2 regions of the Dokdonia sp. R86516 genome follow, and region 1 is predicted to be linked to the other one. Evidence: riboswitches for the same ligand, from Rfam matches in the RefSeq annotation. Region 1 holds a riboswitch; the other holds the start of a gene.

Region 1 (8,153 bases):
AACTTTCATAATTATTTTATACACAACGACACTTAATTGCTGGACGTTGCGATGTAAAAAAACAACCAATCCAAAGATGAAAAATACCCAACTTCTTTTGGCAGTGCTGCTTGCATTGCCCAGTATTATTTTTGCCCAAAGTATGACACTTAAAGGTGTGGTTAAAGACAGCATAGGAAACCCACTTGAGTTAGCAAATATTATTGCTACAAACAAAGTTGAAGGTACCTTAGAGTCTTACGGTATTACAGATCAATCTGGTAGATATAAGCTGGATCTTGCTACGGGTGTTACTTATGATCTTAAAGTTAGTTACTTGGGATTACAGTCTATACTAGAAGAGTTTACACCTGCCCAAGATGCAGATGAGGTAGTTAAAGATTTTGTACTTAAAGAGGACCCAAATCAGCTTGATAATGTAGAGCTTGTCTATGAGATGCCGGTTACTATAAAAGGCGATACCATTGTTTATAACACAGACAGTTTTACAAATGGTACAGAACGCAAGCTAGGCGATGTACTTAAAAAATTACCGGGTGTTGAGGTAAATGATGATGGTGAGATTGAGGTAGAAGGACAGGTCGTAAGCAAGGTGATGATAGAGGGGAAGGAGTTTTTTGACGGAGACTCTAAGCTAGCAACAAAAAATATCCCTGCAGATGCACTTAAAAAAGTAGAAGTACTTAAAAACTATAATGAAGTAGACCAGATGCGAGGCTTGGGTAATGACCAAGATAATGTCGCGATAAACTTAAGACTTAAAGAAGGAAAGACTAATTTTTGGTTTGGTGATGTGACTGCCGGTCTAGGTGATGGTGAGAAAACGCGCTATTTGGGTAAGGCAAAACTGTTTTATTACAGCCCTAAGGGAAGTATTAATGTTATATCTAACTTTAATAATACGGGAGATGTTCCTTTTACTTTTCGTGATTATTTCAACTTTACAGGTGGTTTTAGAGGGTTTAATAGACGAGGTGGTACTGGATTTAATGTAAGCGATAGCGGTTTAGGCTTTTTGACTACTCAAAATAATAGAGCAAATGAGATTGAGTCTAATTTTGTAGCAGCAAATTTCACCTATGCAGCCTCACCTAAGTGGGACCTTAGTGGCTTTGCGCTACTAAGCGATAATAAAACCAACTTTGTAAATAACTCTCTCAACACATTTATCAATCAGGGCTTTACTCAAGGGTTTAATGAAGTGACAGACCAGCGCAACCAGCTTGGTATGGCAAAATTAAGCTCAAAGTTTAAACCTAATGCTAGCCTGCAGGTAGATTATGATGTACTGCTTAAAAAGTCAAAACAAACAGAATTTTCTGATGGCGCAAGTATTATTACGCAAGATGGAGAGACCACTACAGACGTTGTAGACCAGAATAAGGAGAATGAACCATTTTCTATAAATCAAAATGCAAACGTTTATTATACGCTAGATGAGAATAACATATTCTCTGGTACCTTCCAGCATTTATATCAGGATGAAAATCCATTTTATAGTGCGTTATTATCTCAAGAGCCTTTTACGTCTCCTAACCCAGATGATCCAGATAATCCTTTTGAGGCCATAGATTTTACAGCAGGAGCAGACGGGCTTTTTGATATTAATCAAAATAAAAGCGTCATCTCAAACAAGCTTGACGCAAAGATAGATTACTACTATGTTCTTAATAATAAAAGTAATCTCAACTTTACACTAGGAACCACTTTGAGCCGTCAAGACTTTAATTCTAATTTATTTGAAATTTTAGAAAACGGTAGCAGTCAAGATCTCAACGAGACAGAAGATGGTACACCTATAGGTAATGATGTGCGCTTTAATTTCAGTGATGTGTTTTTAGGTCTTCATTATAAAATAAAGACTGGCATATTTACAATCACACCAGGGCTTACACTACATAATTATACTACTAAGAGTACACAACTAGGGAGCACAACAGAAGATAGTGAGTGGATGGTGCTACCAGACTTATATACTGTAGTTGAGTTTTCTCAAGGTAAAAGCTTGCGTTTTAATTACCAGATGACTGCCCAGTATACAGACGTAAATAACTTTGCCGAAGGCTTGTTGTTTAATAACTACAACAGCCTCTTTAGAGGTAATCGAGATATAGAAAATGCCATCTATCACGACGTGAGTTTAAATTACTTTAGCTTCAGTATGTTCAACTTTACGAGTCTTTTTGGGGGTGTTAATTATAGCCGTCGTGTAGATCCTATTAAGACGGCCGGTGACTTTATAGGGATAAACAGAATATCAAGACCTGTAAATAATACAAATTTTGCAGACCAGACGTTAAGTGCAAATGCGCGCCTCTCAAAACGTTTTAAAAAATGGAAGTTTAACGCAAGCGCAAGAGGTAGCTACAGTGATCTCAACAACATTGTAAATACAGAAGATCGTAATACAAAGAACTTAACCCAAAACTATACAACGAGTGCAGAGACTAATTTTAAAGAAGGTCCCAATTTTGAAATAGGTTATAACTTTACGAGCACAAACTCAGATAACGGGGTGACAGATAGAACCTTCTTTACAAATAGACCATTTGCAAATGCAGAGTGGAGTTTTGGTAAAGGATTTACAATTGCTGCAGACTGGAGCTTGTACAACTATGACGATAATGACGATAGTACTGAGATAGAAAACAGATATTCTTTCTTAGAAGCAAATCTGTACTATAAAAAACCAGAAAGTAAGTGGGAGTTTAGAATACAAGCCACAAACTTACTCGATGTAGATGTGATAAGTACAAATAGTGTAAATGATTTTACCATCTCAAATACAGAGTATTTTGTGCAGCCTCGTATTGTAATGTTCACAGTACAGTATAGTTTGTAGCATAACTACAAGAAACACTTTTTAAAAGCGACTTCATTCTTTATGAGGTCGCTTTTACTTTTTTTAATTACTTTAGAAAAATGATACAAGAAACTTATGATAAAGCTCGCGTAGTAAACTTTTCAGATGCTGTATTTTCTATTGTAATGACACTTCTCATTCTAGAGGTAGGTGTCCCAAGTATTGCTACACTTAATAAGTTGTCTTTTGGAGCCGTGCTTGCTAACAGAATACCAGATTTCATAGGTCTAGTGGTGAGTTTTTTAGTGAGTGCATTATATTGGATAGGTCACATTAAGTTAATGAAATTTGTAAGTGTTGTAACAGGTAAGCTACTGTGGATTAATATATTTTTCTTGCTCACCATCGTCTTACTTCCATTCTCAACAGCGATGTATGTAAATGGGTTTGATTACCCAGGTCCTTTTATGTTTTATTGTATCAATCTTGCGGTTATAGGTGTTTTTAACTTAATTATGACGCGCTATGTGTATTACTCAGAAAACAAGAAAACAGGTTTTACCAGAGTACTGTATCGCTGGTACCGTGCAAGGGCTATAAATGTTTTAATAATTTGGGTTCTTGCCGCGCTCTGTACAATGGTGTTCCCAATGTTTGCTCGAGTGATTTTTGTCTTTCTTTTTGTTGTTCAATTTCTTATTGATCGTCGTTTTAAGAAGAAAATGACACTTGCCGAGTAGTGTTAAAAATGTGGTAAGTATAAGGTTTACGCTTTCGCGAAAGCGTAACTTTAAAGAAAAAAGCTATGAAGTATCTCTTAGCCTTACTGATCACAACTACTATGAACACGACACCGCTCTCTTTTGATTTTGGAACTACTTGCAACACTTGTGATGACTGGTTTGTCGTGCTTGATGGAGTAATGGGAGGATTATCTACGGGTAGTATTGAGCAAACTAAGGAAAGTATCATCTTTCGCGGAAGCGTAAGTCTGGAGAATAATGGTGGTTTTGCATCCTTGAGAACTCCTTACCAGTCGTACGATTTGTCCAGTTATACAACCGTGACTGTACGATATAAATCTACAGGGCAAGATTTTGGGCTCACGCTCAATAAGTATAAAAGATTCTGGAGACCGAATTATAAAATAAACCTACCCATCACTCAAGGGGAGTGGAAAACCGTAACCTATAATCTAGCAAATTTTGGCACCTACAGATTAGGACAGCCTATGGAAGGGCAGCCCGATAAAGAAGATCTCGCAGATATTATACGCATAGGATTAATTTCAAATACAAAAGCCGCAACAGATTTTGAGATCGAAGTTGATAAAATCATATTTGAGTAACTACATTTTTGTCATTTCGAGCCTGCCGATAAATCACATAACAGTAAGAAGACTAGGTAATTGTAATTGGAAATCAGTCGTCATTTCGAGCCTGTCAGGAAATCGCATTACATTGAGCACATATGAGTGATAACTTACAAAACAAAAAAAGGGAGCCTAGTGGCTCCCTTTTTTACTATCTATACCGATAGACTATAGATTAAAAGCTTCTTTTACTTTCTCAACATAATCAAGTTTTTCCCAAGTAAAGAGTTCTACTTCAACTTCCTTTTTCTTACCGTCAAAGCTTTCAAAAGTTTTTGTTACCACTTCGTTTGTACGTCCCATATGTCCATATGCTGCAGTCTCGCTGTATATAGGAGAGCGCAGTTTTAATCTGCTTTCTATTGCAGCTGGTCTCATATCAAAAAGTTCGGTTACCTTTTGAGCAATCTCACCATCAGATAGCGACACATTTGATGAGCCGTAGGTATCTACAAAGATTCCCATAGGCTCAACAACACCTATTGCATAAGATACTTGTACAAGTATCTCATCTGCTACTCCGGCAGCTACTAGGTTTTTTGCTATGTGACGCGTTGCATAAGCTGCAGAGCGGTCTACCTTTGATGGGTCTTTTCCAGAAAAAGCACCACCACCGTGAGCTCCTTTACCACCGTACGTATCTACTATAATTTTACGACCTGTAAGACCTGTGTCTCCGTGAGGTCCACCTATCACAAACTTGCCCGTTGGGTTGATGTGATACTTAATATCATCATTAAAGAGCGCAGCGATATTTTCTGGTAGCATTCCTACTACGCGAGGTATAAGAATATCTTTTATGTCACCACGTATGCGACCTAGCATTGCTTCATCTTCATCAAAGTCGTCGTGTTGTGTAGACACCACAATCGCTTCAATGCGTTGCGGCACATTATCATCACTATACTCAATAGTAACTTGTGCTTTGGCATCTGGACGTAGGTAAGTAATCTCATCATCCTCACGGCGTAGTTTACCTAGTTCAATGAGTAATCTATGTGATAGCTCGAGAGCTAGTGGCATATAGTTTTCAGTTTCCTTAGTCGCATAGCCAAACATCATACCTTGGTCTCCTGCACCTTGCTCTTCTTTGCTCTCGCGGTCTACACCACGATTTATATCATCAGACTGCTCGTGTATGGCAGACAGTACACCACAAGAGTTACCGTCAAACATATACTCACCCTTTGTGTATCCTATTTTATTAATAGTCTCACGGGCAATTTTTTGAACATCTAGGTATGCATTAGACTTTACTTCTCCTGCAAGAACTACCTGCCCAGTTGTAACTAGGGTCTCGCAAGCAACTTTAGACTGCGTGTCAAAAGCAAGAAAGTTATCGATAAGTGCGTCAGAAATCTGATCTGCAATTTTATCAGGGTGTCCTTCAGAAACAGATTCTGAGGTAAATAAATAAGCCATTTTTTAATTTTTTGTCAAGAAGTAGATTTGACGAGTGCTGGGTAGAAACATAACACAAGAAATGTTAAAGTCTTGTGTTTGATTTTAGCCATTTTTTTTTGAGGTTGCAAGCAGTCAAATCTGTCCTCGTTATTATGGGGACAAAAGTAAAGAAACTTTAATGATATAAATAATCTATTACCCTACCAATCTGGTAGGGTAATGTTATTTTTTTGTGAAAATTTTCTAAGACCTATTTTCTGCTTTTATGGAGAGATTAGAAAAATAGTTTTATATATAGATTGAATATAGTTTAATTTTTGTTTAATTGAATTTAACATAACTTTATTTAGAAAATTATTCTAAAAAGTTTGTTTTTGTAAAATTGTTTTTACAATATTTGTGCTCACAAAGTTCAACAACTTATTGAAATGTTATCAAGAAAGGCTGAGGGAATGACCCTATGAAGCCTTAGCAACCCTTTCACTTAGAAAGAAGGTGCTACATTCTACCCAAGAGTCGCTCATTACCGAATCTTGAGGATAGATAACATCGAGCAGTACCGCTCAGGTACGTGCTTATGTTTTTTCTTATAATATTTTTCTTAAAAATCTTGAGAGCCTGTAAAAAGGTTTAAGAGACGTTTGGCTTTTGTTTTTAATCCTTTCACACAAGGTGAGAGGGAATCTATTAAACTCAAAAAAAAGAAAAATGAGTACACAAAAATTAGCAACCAAAGCGTTGCACGCAGGACACGATTATGCAGCAAACGGAGGAACAAGAGCCGTGCCTATTTACCAGAGCACTGCCTACGTTTTTAATGATGCAGACCACGCAGCAAACCTTTTTAACCTCTCTGAGCCAGGTTTTATCTACACACGCCTTAATAACCCTACAAATGATGTGCTAGAGAAGCGCCTCACAGAGATAGAAGGAGGGCTAGCAGCTGTTGTAACAGCCTCTGGTACTGCGGCAATTAACACCACGCTACTTACACTCTTAAAGCAAGGGGACCACGTAGTAGCCTCAAGTAGTCTCTATGGAGGAACGTATAATTTACTAAGTGTGACGCTTCCTCGTTTTGGGATTACAACCACTTTTGTAGATCCTTCAGATCCAGAAAATTTTAAAAACGCAGCACAAGAAAATACCCGTGCCTTCTTTGTGGAGTCACTAGGCAATCCTAAACTGGATGTATTAGATTTAAAAGGTATTTCCGCTTTCGCGAAAGCGCACAAAGTCCCTTTCATTGTAGATAACACGGTGGCAACTCCAGCGCTTCTTAACCCAATAGAGCACGGGGCAGATATCGTGATTCACTCACTTACAAAATACATAAACGGTAATGGTACCGCACTAGGCGGAGTGATTATAGATGCAGGAAAATTTGATTGGAGTAATGGTAAATTTCCTGAGTTTACAGAGCCATCTGCAGGTTACCACGGCTTAGTATACCACGATGCACTTGCAGAGGCAGCCTTTATTGCAAAGGTGCGCATAGAAGGATTGAGAGATCACGGTGCGGCATTGAGCCCATTTAATGCATTCCAAATATTACAAGGGCTAGAAACACTAGAAATTAGATTGCAAAAGCACTCGCAAAATGCACTTGCACTTGCGCAGTGGCTAGAAACTCGTGATGAGGTGGCGTGGGTAAATTATCCAGGTCTTGAGTCAAGTAAGTACAATGATCTTGTAAAGCAATACTTGCCTAAGGGGCAGAGTGGGATTGTCACCTTTGGTATAAAAGGTGGTTTTGAAAGTGCAAAAACTATTGCAAACGAGACTAAGCTTTTCTCACTACTCGCAAATATAGGTGATAGTAAATCACTCATTATACACCCAGCGAGCACCACACACCAGCAACTCTCAGACCAAGAGCAAGAGGCAACTGGAGTAACTAAAGATCTCGTACGTCTTTCTGTTGGTCTTGAAAATATAGAAGATCTTAAAGAAGATCTCGTAGCGGCTTTTGCGCGCGTAGATAAAACTGTTTTAGTGTAATTAATTGTGATGCTCCAGCTAGCTTTTTTGCCAGAGCTAGTTGGAGCTTTTTTACAATAAGTAGCCTTTCGCCCCATCTTAAACTGCAATATTTATGCTTAACATCGTATCCATATCATCTTTTACCACACATTCTGGTTATCATTGTGATCTCGAAGTGTCATACCAGCTGGCGGGTCAGGTACTAGGTACAGCTCCTGTAGTACTGGTTAATCACGCGCTCACGGGTAACTCTACCATAACTGGAGACAAAGGCTGGTGGAGTGATTTGATAGGTAAAGAAAAAGCTATAGATACAGGTTGCTACACCATACTATCTATAGATATACCAGGTAATGGCCACGCAAGCACGCAGCGCATTACAGCGTATAAAGAGTTTACAAATTATGACATCGCACGCATACACGGGGAGGTGCTACAGCATCTTAACATAACATCACTTTTTGCCGTTGTAGGTGGTTCCTTAGGAGGGCAGATAGCCTGGGAGCTCGCAAGCCAACAGCCAAAACTTATAAAACATTTAATACCCATTGCGACAGACTGGAAAGCGACAGACTGGGTGATAGCACAATG
Region 2 (8,153 bases), 1.3 Mb from region 1:
TAGAATGGACAGCATATAAATACCCAGACTACGACAATAGGGCAGGAGTGAGTGGTACCTTTGATGAAATAAGCTACGAACTGAACGAGAACGCAATTGCACCTATTGATTTACTCGATAATGCTAAGGTAACTGTAAACACAAGCTCTGTTAATGTGGGCAATGAGTCAGAGAGAACCACTAATGTAGGAACATTTTTCAGTGCCTTTACACCAGATATCATAGGAGATGTAATTAGTTATGATAACAATGAGGTCACCATACTTTTTGAAATGAATGGAATCACAGCAACAGAGACTTTTGATATTGTTGTAAATGAGGATAGTCTTGTGCTTTCTGGAAGTATTCCAGATATGAATATTTTTGACTGGCAGTTAGGTTATGATGCGCTAGATAATGTATGTGGTGATTATCATGAGAATAAAGTTTGGGAAGATATTGACGTAACAATTGTAATATTGACAAATCAATAAAAAATATGGCAAGCTAGATGATGCTATTATCTAGCTTACCATTATTCGCTTTCGCTGGAATTTTATTTAAACACCATCTTCTTTTAAAAATTACCTCTTGCTTTAATATTACTTAGTTAGCTTTCGCAAAAGCGTGATTATTAGTATCACTCTTAAAGATGATGTATAAGATTGTAACTACAAACAGCAACAGTAAATACCACGTATTTGCTACAAGATCCAGGTAATTGATATTACCTTCTGAGAAGCTCAAAATCATTAAAACCTGCGCTCCATAAGGTAATAAGCCCTGAAAGATACAAGCGAAAATATCCAGAATAGAAGCCGTTTTCTTATTATCTAACTCATATTCATCATTAATGGTCTTTGCGATAGGTCCAGCGACGATTATGGAAACGGTGTTATTTGCAATTGCCATATTGATGGTACTTACCAGCGCTGCAATACCAAGTTGCGCAGTTTTTTTACTCTTAATGAGTTTTTTAATGTTTACTAGAATAAATTCAATACCGCCATTACTAGCCACAAGCGCAGCAAGACCTCCAGTGAGCAGAGATAACAAGAAAATTTCAGTCATATTTGTAAAACCTGTGTAAGCAATTTTAGTAGATTCTATGATGGTAAAATCACCATAAACGATCCCTAGTAAAGCTGCAGCAAGTACACCTACAAGTAGCGTAACAAAAACGTTGAGACCTACAATAGAAAGAATAATGACGAGGACATAAGGAGCAATTTTTATTACATCATATTCATAAACAACGGTTTCTGTAACATCTGTTGTTAGATCTAATCCTTTAAAAATTAAGATAGCGATTGTTATAAGTGCAGCAGGAACCGCAATCTTTATATTTTGCTTGAATTTATCACTCATTTTTGTTCCCAAAGATTGAGTGGCAGCAATCGTGGTATCTGAAATTACTGAGAGGTTATCTCCAAACATACTACCTCCTAGTAAGGCTCCACAAAGTATGGCAAGGTCTGCACTACTTTTATCTGCAAAACCAACAACAATGGGTGCTAAAGCTACAATTGCTCCCACAGATGTTCCCGTAGAAACCGATAAAAACCCAGCAATCACAAAAATACCTACGTAAATATATTGTATCGCAATATAATCTAAACCTAGGTTTACAATCGCATCTACACTACCTGTAGCATTAGTTATTGCGGCAAATGCACCAGCTAGTAGATAAATGAGGCACATGGTTAAAATTTTATCGTCACCACATCCTTTGAGGAGGATGTCAATCTTAGCATTTATAGTCTGTCTAAACATTATAAAAGCAACGATAATTCCAGCAATAACAGCCATAGGTGCAGGTAGAGCATAAAAATCATCTTGATAAATACCAACGCCTAAAAATGTGATTACAAATACAAAAAGCGGAATTAGGGCTGTAAATTTTGGGGTAATTTGTGTAGTCTGTGTCATGTTCTTCTTCATTCTTGCAAGGAGATAATAGCAATTAGATAGAAGTATGCGTTAACATTGTTTCCAATTAATTGGCTTATCTATTTAGCACCTTGCTCGTTATTGCAGGTTGCTATCTCCTTTGTGAGATTCTTGATAATTAATTTTAAGGATGTAAAACTAGTGTACAAACCATACCTTTTAGCTTAAAAAAAGTTAATTTTTTTAATGCTTACATAATCAAATAGATGACAGCATATTTCTTACGAATCGTCATTTATACTATGGATATCAGTTTAAACGGTTTGTACTCTGACGGCATTATCCTCATTACATTACATAAAGAGTAGTTTTTTTATTGACTCAGTTAACTGTTTATCACTTTGTAAATTAAGTTATAGATTTAATCATTAAGAGGTGGATCATGTTATTTACAATATGATTTAAGGTTTTCTTTTTACGCTTTCGCGAAAGCGTAATTTTTCATTAAAATATGTAATTGATTGATAATACAGAGCTTAAAATATACTTTTAGTTATATTTGAAATTAAGTCTTTTACATCTATAGCAGAGTATCTATTATCAAGCATTTATGAATTCTTATTTACTAAGTAAATTTTACATTTTATTTTCAGCAATTACATTTTTTTCTAACTCACTAGATAATGATGACTGTTCGGTAAACGATTGTACAGATACATTTACAGTTGGTTATGAACATAATTTTGATACTTCTGAGATAAGTGATTGTTGGACTGTTAAAGAATTCCCTAGTAATTCTTCTTCTACATATTATTCTTTATCTGATGAAGTTTTTAGAGGTACAACAGGATATTCTATTCACTTAGTTGATACATCTCCAACAGCTAATGCTATTATTTTAATATCACCTCAATTACCTGATCTGTCAACTGACAAAAAACTAGAGTTTTACATTAGTGCCTACGAAGGTGACCTAATCGTAGGGACTGTATCTGACCCAGAAACGCCTGAATCTTTTACAGAACTCAGTACGATTTATGAAGATGTTCCTTACGGGGAATGGGAAAGAAGAAGTGTTTATCTCAATAATTATAGTGGAACAGATAAATACATTGCTTTTAAATTGCAACAAACTTATAGAAGTCGTGGTGAACAGGTATTTATAGATGATTTTAATATGTCCAATCTGTAGATTGTGTAAACCCCTTTGATATTACTGCATCAAATATTACAGACGATAGCGCTCAGATTAATTGGTCTGGTTCAGGCACTGAATTATTATGGGAATTTGAATACGAAATTCTTAATGTTTCTAATAGTACGCAACGGCTATTAACATATTCACCCTCAATTGCCTTGGATAATCTTATAGAAGGCACAGAATACTCGATTAAGATCCGCTCAAAATGTGATACAGAAGCACTTTTTTCTGAGTGGTCTGATCCCATTCATTTAATGACAGCATGCATCCCTATAGAAGCAAACTACACAGAATCTTTTGAACATGCAACGGGTATAAACCCATGCTGGACTACAATCGTTAATAATCATAATGCCTTTGCTGATATACGTACAACTGAAAGTATTGAAGTTAACTATCAACAGTCATGGGGAGGGTCTTTTAATGAGACCATACTGCCTTCTTCTGGAAATCAGTTCGTATACTTCTATAATGGCATTGACTCTTCTTCGGCCCCGTCATCAGATTTTTACTTAATATCTAAGCCTATTTTAGATTTAGATAATAGTAAGCGAATTAGATTTAATTTGATTGTAAAAAGAAGATATTCATCAGGTTTTAACGAATCTAGTCTTCATATCGGTACCATGACAGATCCTAGTAATCCAGATACTTTTGATCTCATTGAAACTATTACACCAGAACAAATGAGTGAGGTAAAACGCAATGGTTTACCCTTAGCACCTTGGAGAGAACATACAGTATATTTAAATGAGTTAAGTGAAAACTTTGAAGCCACGTATATTGCTATACAGCATGGTGATGAATTTTATGGTACTGAATTTTATCTTGATGATTTTAAATATGAAAATATTCCCTCGTGTACGGAGCCACTTTACTCAAAAGTTCTACACGAACGGTTTAATGAGGTTGATATAAGTTGGGATAGTTACAGTAATTCTACATCTAACTTATGGGAAATTGTTTATGGTCCTAGTGGCTTTTCCTTAGATACTGGTCAGCGTGTACAATCATCTACAGAGAGTGTGACTTTACAAGACTTACAATCAAATACTAGTTATGATTTTTACGTTCGCGCAAAGTGTAATAATGATTGGAGTGATTGGTCTTTTGTCAATAATTTTACGACAAAATGTGAAGGATATCTCACAGGCTATTCTGAGAGTTTTGAGACACAAGAAGAAGGACGTTTTGAAAATTGTTGGACAGCAATACGCCCTACTGGCAGCGGAAGTCCCTATTGGGACAATAGTCTTAATAATATTAGCTTAGTAGATGATGTAGGGCCTAATGAATACCCTGCAAATACTGGGTCTAATTGTGTGCGGATTTTTAATGATATTGACTACCCTACTGGTGATACTCCATCTGATAGAATAGTGTTAGTATCTCCTAGGCTAGCTGATCTTGATAACTATAAAAAAATATCATTTTGGCTTCAACCAATATCTAGTGGGTATGCTTCCCCAAACGAGGTGATCATAGGTACACTTTCAGATCCGGATGATTACACTACTTTCACACCGTATCATACTATAACAAATGCTGCCGATAATGAAGATACTTACACAAAATATGAAGTGACATTTTCAGATTATGCCCTTACAGATAAGTATATTGGTTTTAAACAAGGGCCAAGCAATAGAAGACAAGTGATCCTTTTTGATGACTTTCATTATTCTGAGGTTACTTGTGTTACTCCTACAAGCCTAACGGCTTATCAATCAGAAGAAGGTTCTGTAACTCTAGAGTGGCAAGACAATAATAATCAAGAGAGTCCAGAAAGTTGGGAGATAGAATATGGCCCAAAGGATTTCGTTTTAGGAGAAGGCACTATAACTACAAGTACAACAAACCCATTTCAAATTGATGAGTTAAGTAATGGCAAATATGATTATTATGTACGAGCCGTTTGCAATGATAACTTAGGTTATAGCAACTGGAGTAATAGTTATTCATTTACTATAACATGCACTTTACAAGCTCCTTTTTTTGAGAATTTTGATAGTTACGATGCACAGGAACAACATCAAACGGATGGAATAACAGACTTTTGCTGGGAGAGGTCTAACCATGATCTTGCAGGAATAATTGATCGACAAAATTTATATGCTCCAATAAAGTCTGCACCAAATACTGCTTTTGTAAATGATTTCCCTACCTCTCAAAATTTGATGCCAGGGATGCTTGTATCTCCATTTCTAATAGATTTTGATAATACTAAAACACTTAGATTATGGTTAAGAAATGAAACAACAGGTCTCAATACTGTAGGCAGTGGTATTATTGTAGGTACGATGTCTAATCCACTAGATAGAAATACTTTTCACAGTTATACTACTATCGAAGCAGATGAAATTCAGACTTTTGGCCGTGAATTTTTTATTGATTTTTCAGAGTATACTGGAACAGATAAGCATATCGCAATCATTCATGATCAATCTTATGAGTACTCTTTGGTGATGATAGATGATTTTTTATATGACTCACAATCATCTTGTAATATTCCCTTAAATATAAATACCAAAAGTATTGGCACAAGTAGTGCAACCATTAAATGGGAAATGCTTAATGATAATAGTACCTACGAGATAGAGTATGGACCATCAGGCTTTGCGCAAGGAGATGGTATTATTGAAACTACTACAAATTTAAGTATTGACATTACCAATCTACAGCCAGATACTGAATATGACTACTACCTAAGATCTCTGTGTAATTCAAATGTAGCTAGTACATCTAGCACAGCTCTTCATTTTACAACTGCCTGTAGTATTGAAAGTTTACCTTGGGTAGAAAATTTCACAGAAATGGATACCTACGGAGAGGGAACTCTACCTAATTGTTTAAAAGGTGAAGATAATTGGATATCGAGCAATCAAAATTTATCCGAACATCTTGTTGGTGATGGTGATACGAATTTTATCTACGTAACTTTTGATGAATATGGTCTACGTACCTCATTAATAACTCCCATGTTTTACTTAGAGGCTGGAGTTACTTACAAGTTTATAGTTAAAATGAAAAGGGAAATAGGTGACTACAGTTCCCATAGTGTACGTGTCAAAATAGGGATGGGCTCAGAACATTGGTTACTAGATAATAATATTAATTATTTTTCAGGATTTGATTTTGGGTTTTATGAATACTTTCCAGTAGAAACAACGTTCACACCCGTATTAAGTGGAGAATATTCTTTCGGTTTATATGTAGGCCATTCATCTATAGTAAACAGTATAGCGCTTGATTCTTTTAGCTTAGACACTGCTTATGAAACGGCTATCCCAGTACAAGATGGTACTACAACACTGTTTGATTTTGAAGATGGTTTACCTTTTGGAATTATCTTAGAAAGCACGGAGTTCTCTAATAGTAGCTTAATTATTGAAAATGACAGTAATAGTGCTATTAAACTGTTTTCTAAAGAAGGAGCAAATCCATGGAGAAATAGTGACAGTCAGCAAGAAAGTTGGATATTAAATCAAGATCGAATCTCTAAGGTAAATTTTGAAATTAATCCAAGCCAAGCTTCTGAGCTCTTAATGAAGTTTAAAGCAAAGCAAACTATTAGCGAGACATCTTCAGATTCGTCTTTAAGAGTAGTAGTCAATGGAGTTGTACAAGATTATATTTATAATTCTGACACAAATAATTATGATGATTATGAGATAGACCTTTCGGCTTTTATAAATCAAAAAATAAGAATTTCAATTCAACACCTAGCAAAATCACCTGATAACCATAACAATCAAAATAGCGTCCTTATAGATGATATCCTCCTTAAAACGGCAGATTCCACACTTGATACTGAAGTGTTAAATTCTAGAAATTTCACCTATTATCCTAATCCAGCAAAGAATAAATTATTCATTGATAGTCAACAACTAATTGATAGCATTGAGTTAATTAATATGTTAGGACAAGTTATCATGGAGCACAAAGTAGATGCGCAGCAGAGGGTTACACTTGATATATCAGACCTATCTTCTTCTATATACTTTATGAAAGTTTACACTGGTACAAAGCATTCTACAGTAAAAGTTATCGTTAAATAATTTAATCCAAGGTTTTGTTAGAGGTGTTCTTAGACAAAATACTCCATAGAAATGTGTATTTACCACATTAAGGTTTTGTATAATAATATTCCAAGCCTTTAGTCCTTGAAGTACGCTTTCGCGAAAGCGTAAAACATCCAACTTAAAGTATATTTATTGCAAAATTGGAGTCTTGTTATAGTGATAAAGTAATCATCTTTTTTAAAGAAATAATTACTTTTGCACCCCATTATGATAAACGAAACATCCCCATTACTAGATTTTGTAACAAATGAACTCTCAAAAGCAGGATTTACAATTACTGCTGATATTGATAGGGTAGAAGGGCTAGACTTTCTTATCACAGCGCCTACAGGCAGAACAAGCGAGTTACAGCTGCGTTCTATTAATCTTCACGAAGAAGAAAGTATAAAAATACAAAAGCTTGATTACGGTCAAGTTGCACCGCATCGTTTTCTAGGTCTCGTGACTATAATAGATAACACTCCAAGAGCTTTTTATATTATACCTTCTGCTACTTTTACAACAGCAGATAATGAGGTCTTCTTTAATCATCCTATGGAAATGATGCCACATTTGAGTCACTGGGAGATTAAAGTATATACAGCAGCTGTTCCTAAGCTGGCTCAATATGAAATAAGTAATTTTTACAAAGTATAATAACCTATTTACAACTAGTCAAAAGATTATCAATAGCACTAGCTTCTTATTGAATAGCGTTCATGCTTCTCTTAGATTAAAAGTAGTTTTGCACATAATTCAAATGAATCAAAATCGTGAGAGGGGCTCACGATTTTTGAGCTTATAGAGGTCTGGCAGGGGTGTCAGACCTTTATTTTTGATGTAATACTTGGTGTTTTAAATCATCATATGATTACATATCGCAGTGGAAGTTTTTGATCTGCCTAGATTCATTGATAGAATCTTTCGTAAGCCTATTTACTTCTTGTAGCTTTGCAAATTATAATTGGATTAAAAACAAGTAATTATGAGTAAAGTAAAAGGAAGTGATGTAGTAAAAGTACACT

The links. Region 1 has a riboswitch for S-adenosylmethionine ahead of SJY23_RS06955 (O-acetylhomoserine aminocarboxypropyltransferase/cysteine synthase family protein). Riboswitches for the same ligand answer to the same signal wherever they lie in the genome.
Region 2: it holds a riboswitch for S-adenosylmethionine, as region 1 does, so the genes downstream of both, SJY23_RS12490 (Na+/H+ antiporter NhaC family protein) here and SJY23_RS06955 (O-acetylhomoserine aminocarboxypropyltransferase/cysteine synthase family protein) in region 1, are expected to answer to the same signal.

The regions. Positions count from the first base shown of each region.
Region 1 is NZ_CP138998.1:1,522,726-1,530,878, forward strand. Features, by position in the region: gene SJY23_RS06935 (carboxypeptidase regulatory-like domain-containing protein) at 77-2,842, shown strand; gene SJY23_RS06940 (TMEM175 family protein) at 2,923-3,543, shown strand; gene SJY23_RS06945 (CIA30 family protein) at 3,609-4,151, shown strand; gene metK (methionine adenosyltransferase) at 4,344-5,597, opposite strand; SAM riboswitch class I at 6,008-6,129, shown strand; gene SJY23_RS06955 (O-acetylhomoserine aminocarboxypropyltransferase/cysteine synthase family protein) at 6,288-7,580, shown strand; gene SJY23_RS06960 (alpha/beta fold hydrolase) at 7,675-8,153, shown strand, end outside.
Region 2 is NZ_CP138998.1:2,789,028-2,797,180, forward strand. Features, by position in the region: gene SJY23_RS12485 (YceI family protein) at 1-473, shown strand, start outside; gene SJY23_RS12490 (Na+/H+ antiporter NhaC family protein) at 586-1,920, opposite strand; SAM-I-IV-variant riboswitch at 1,956-2,052, opposite strand; gene SJY23_RS12495 (choice-of-anchor J domain-containing protein) at 2,480-3,061, shown strand; gene SJY23_RS12500 (choice-of-anchor J domain-containing protein) at 3,226-7,125, shown strand; gene SJY23_RS12505 (hypothetical protein) at 7,357-7,785, shown strand; gene SJY23_RS12510 (peptidylprolyl isomerase) at 8,114-8,153, shown strand, end outside.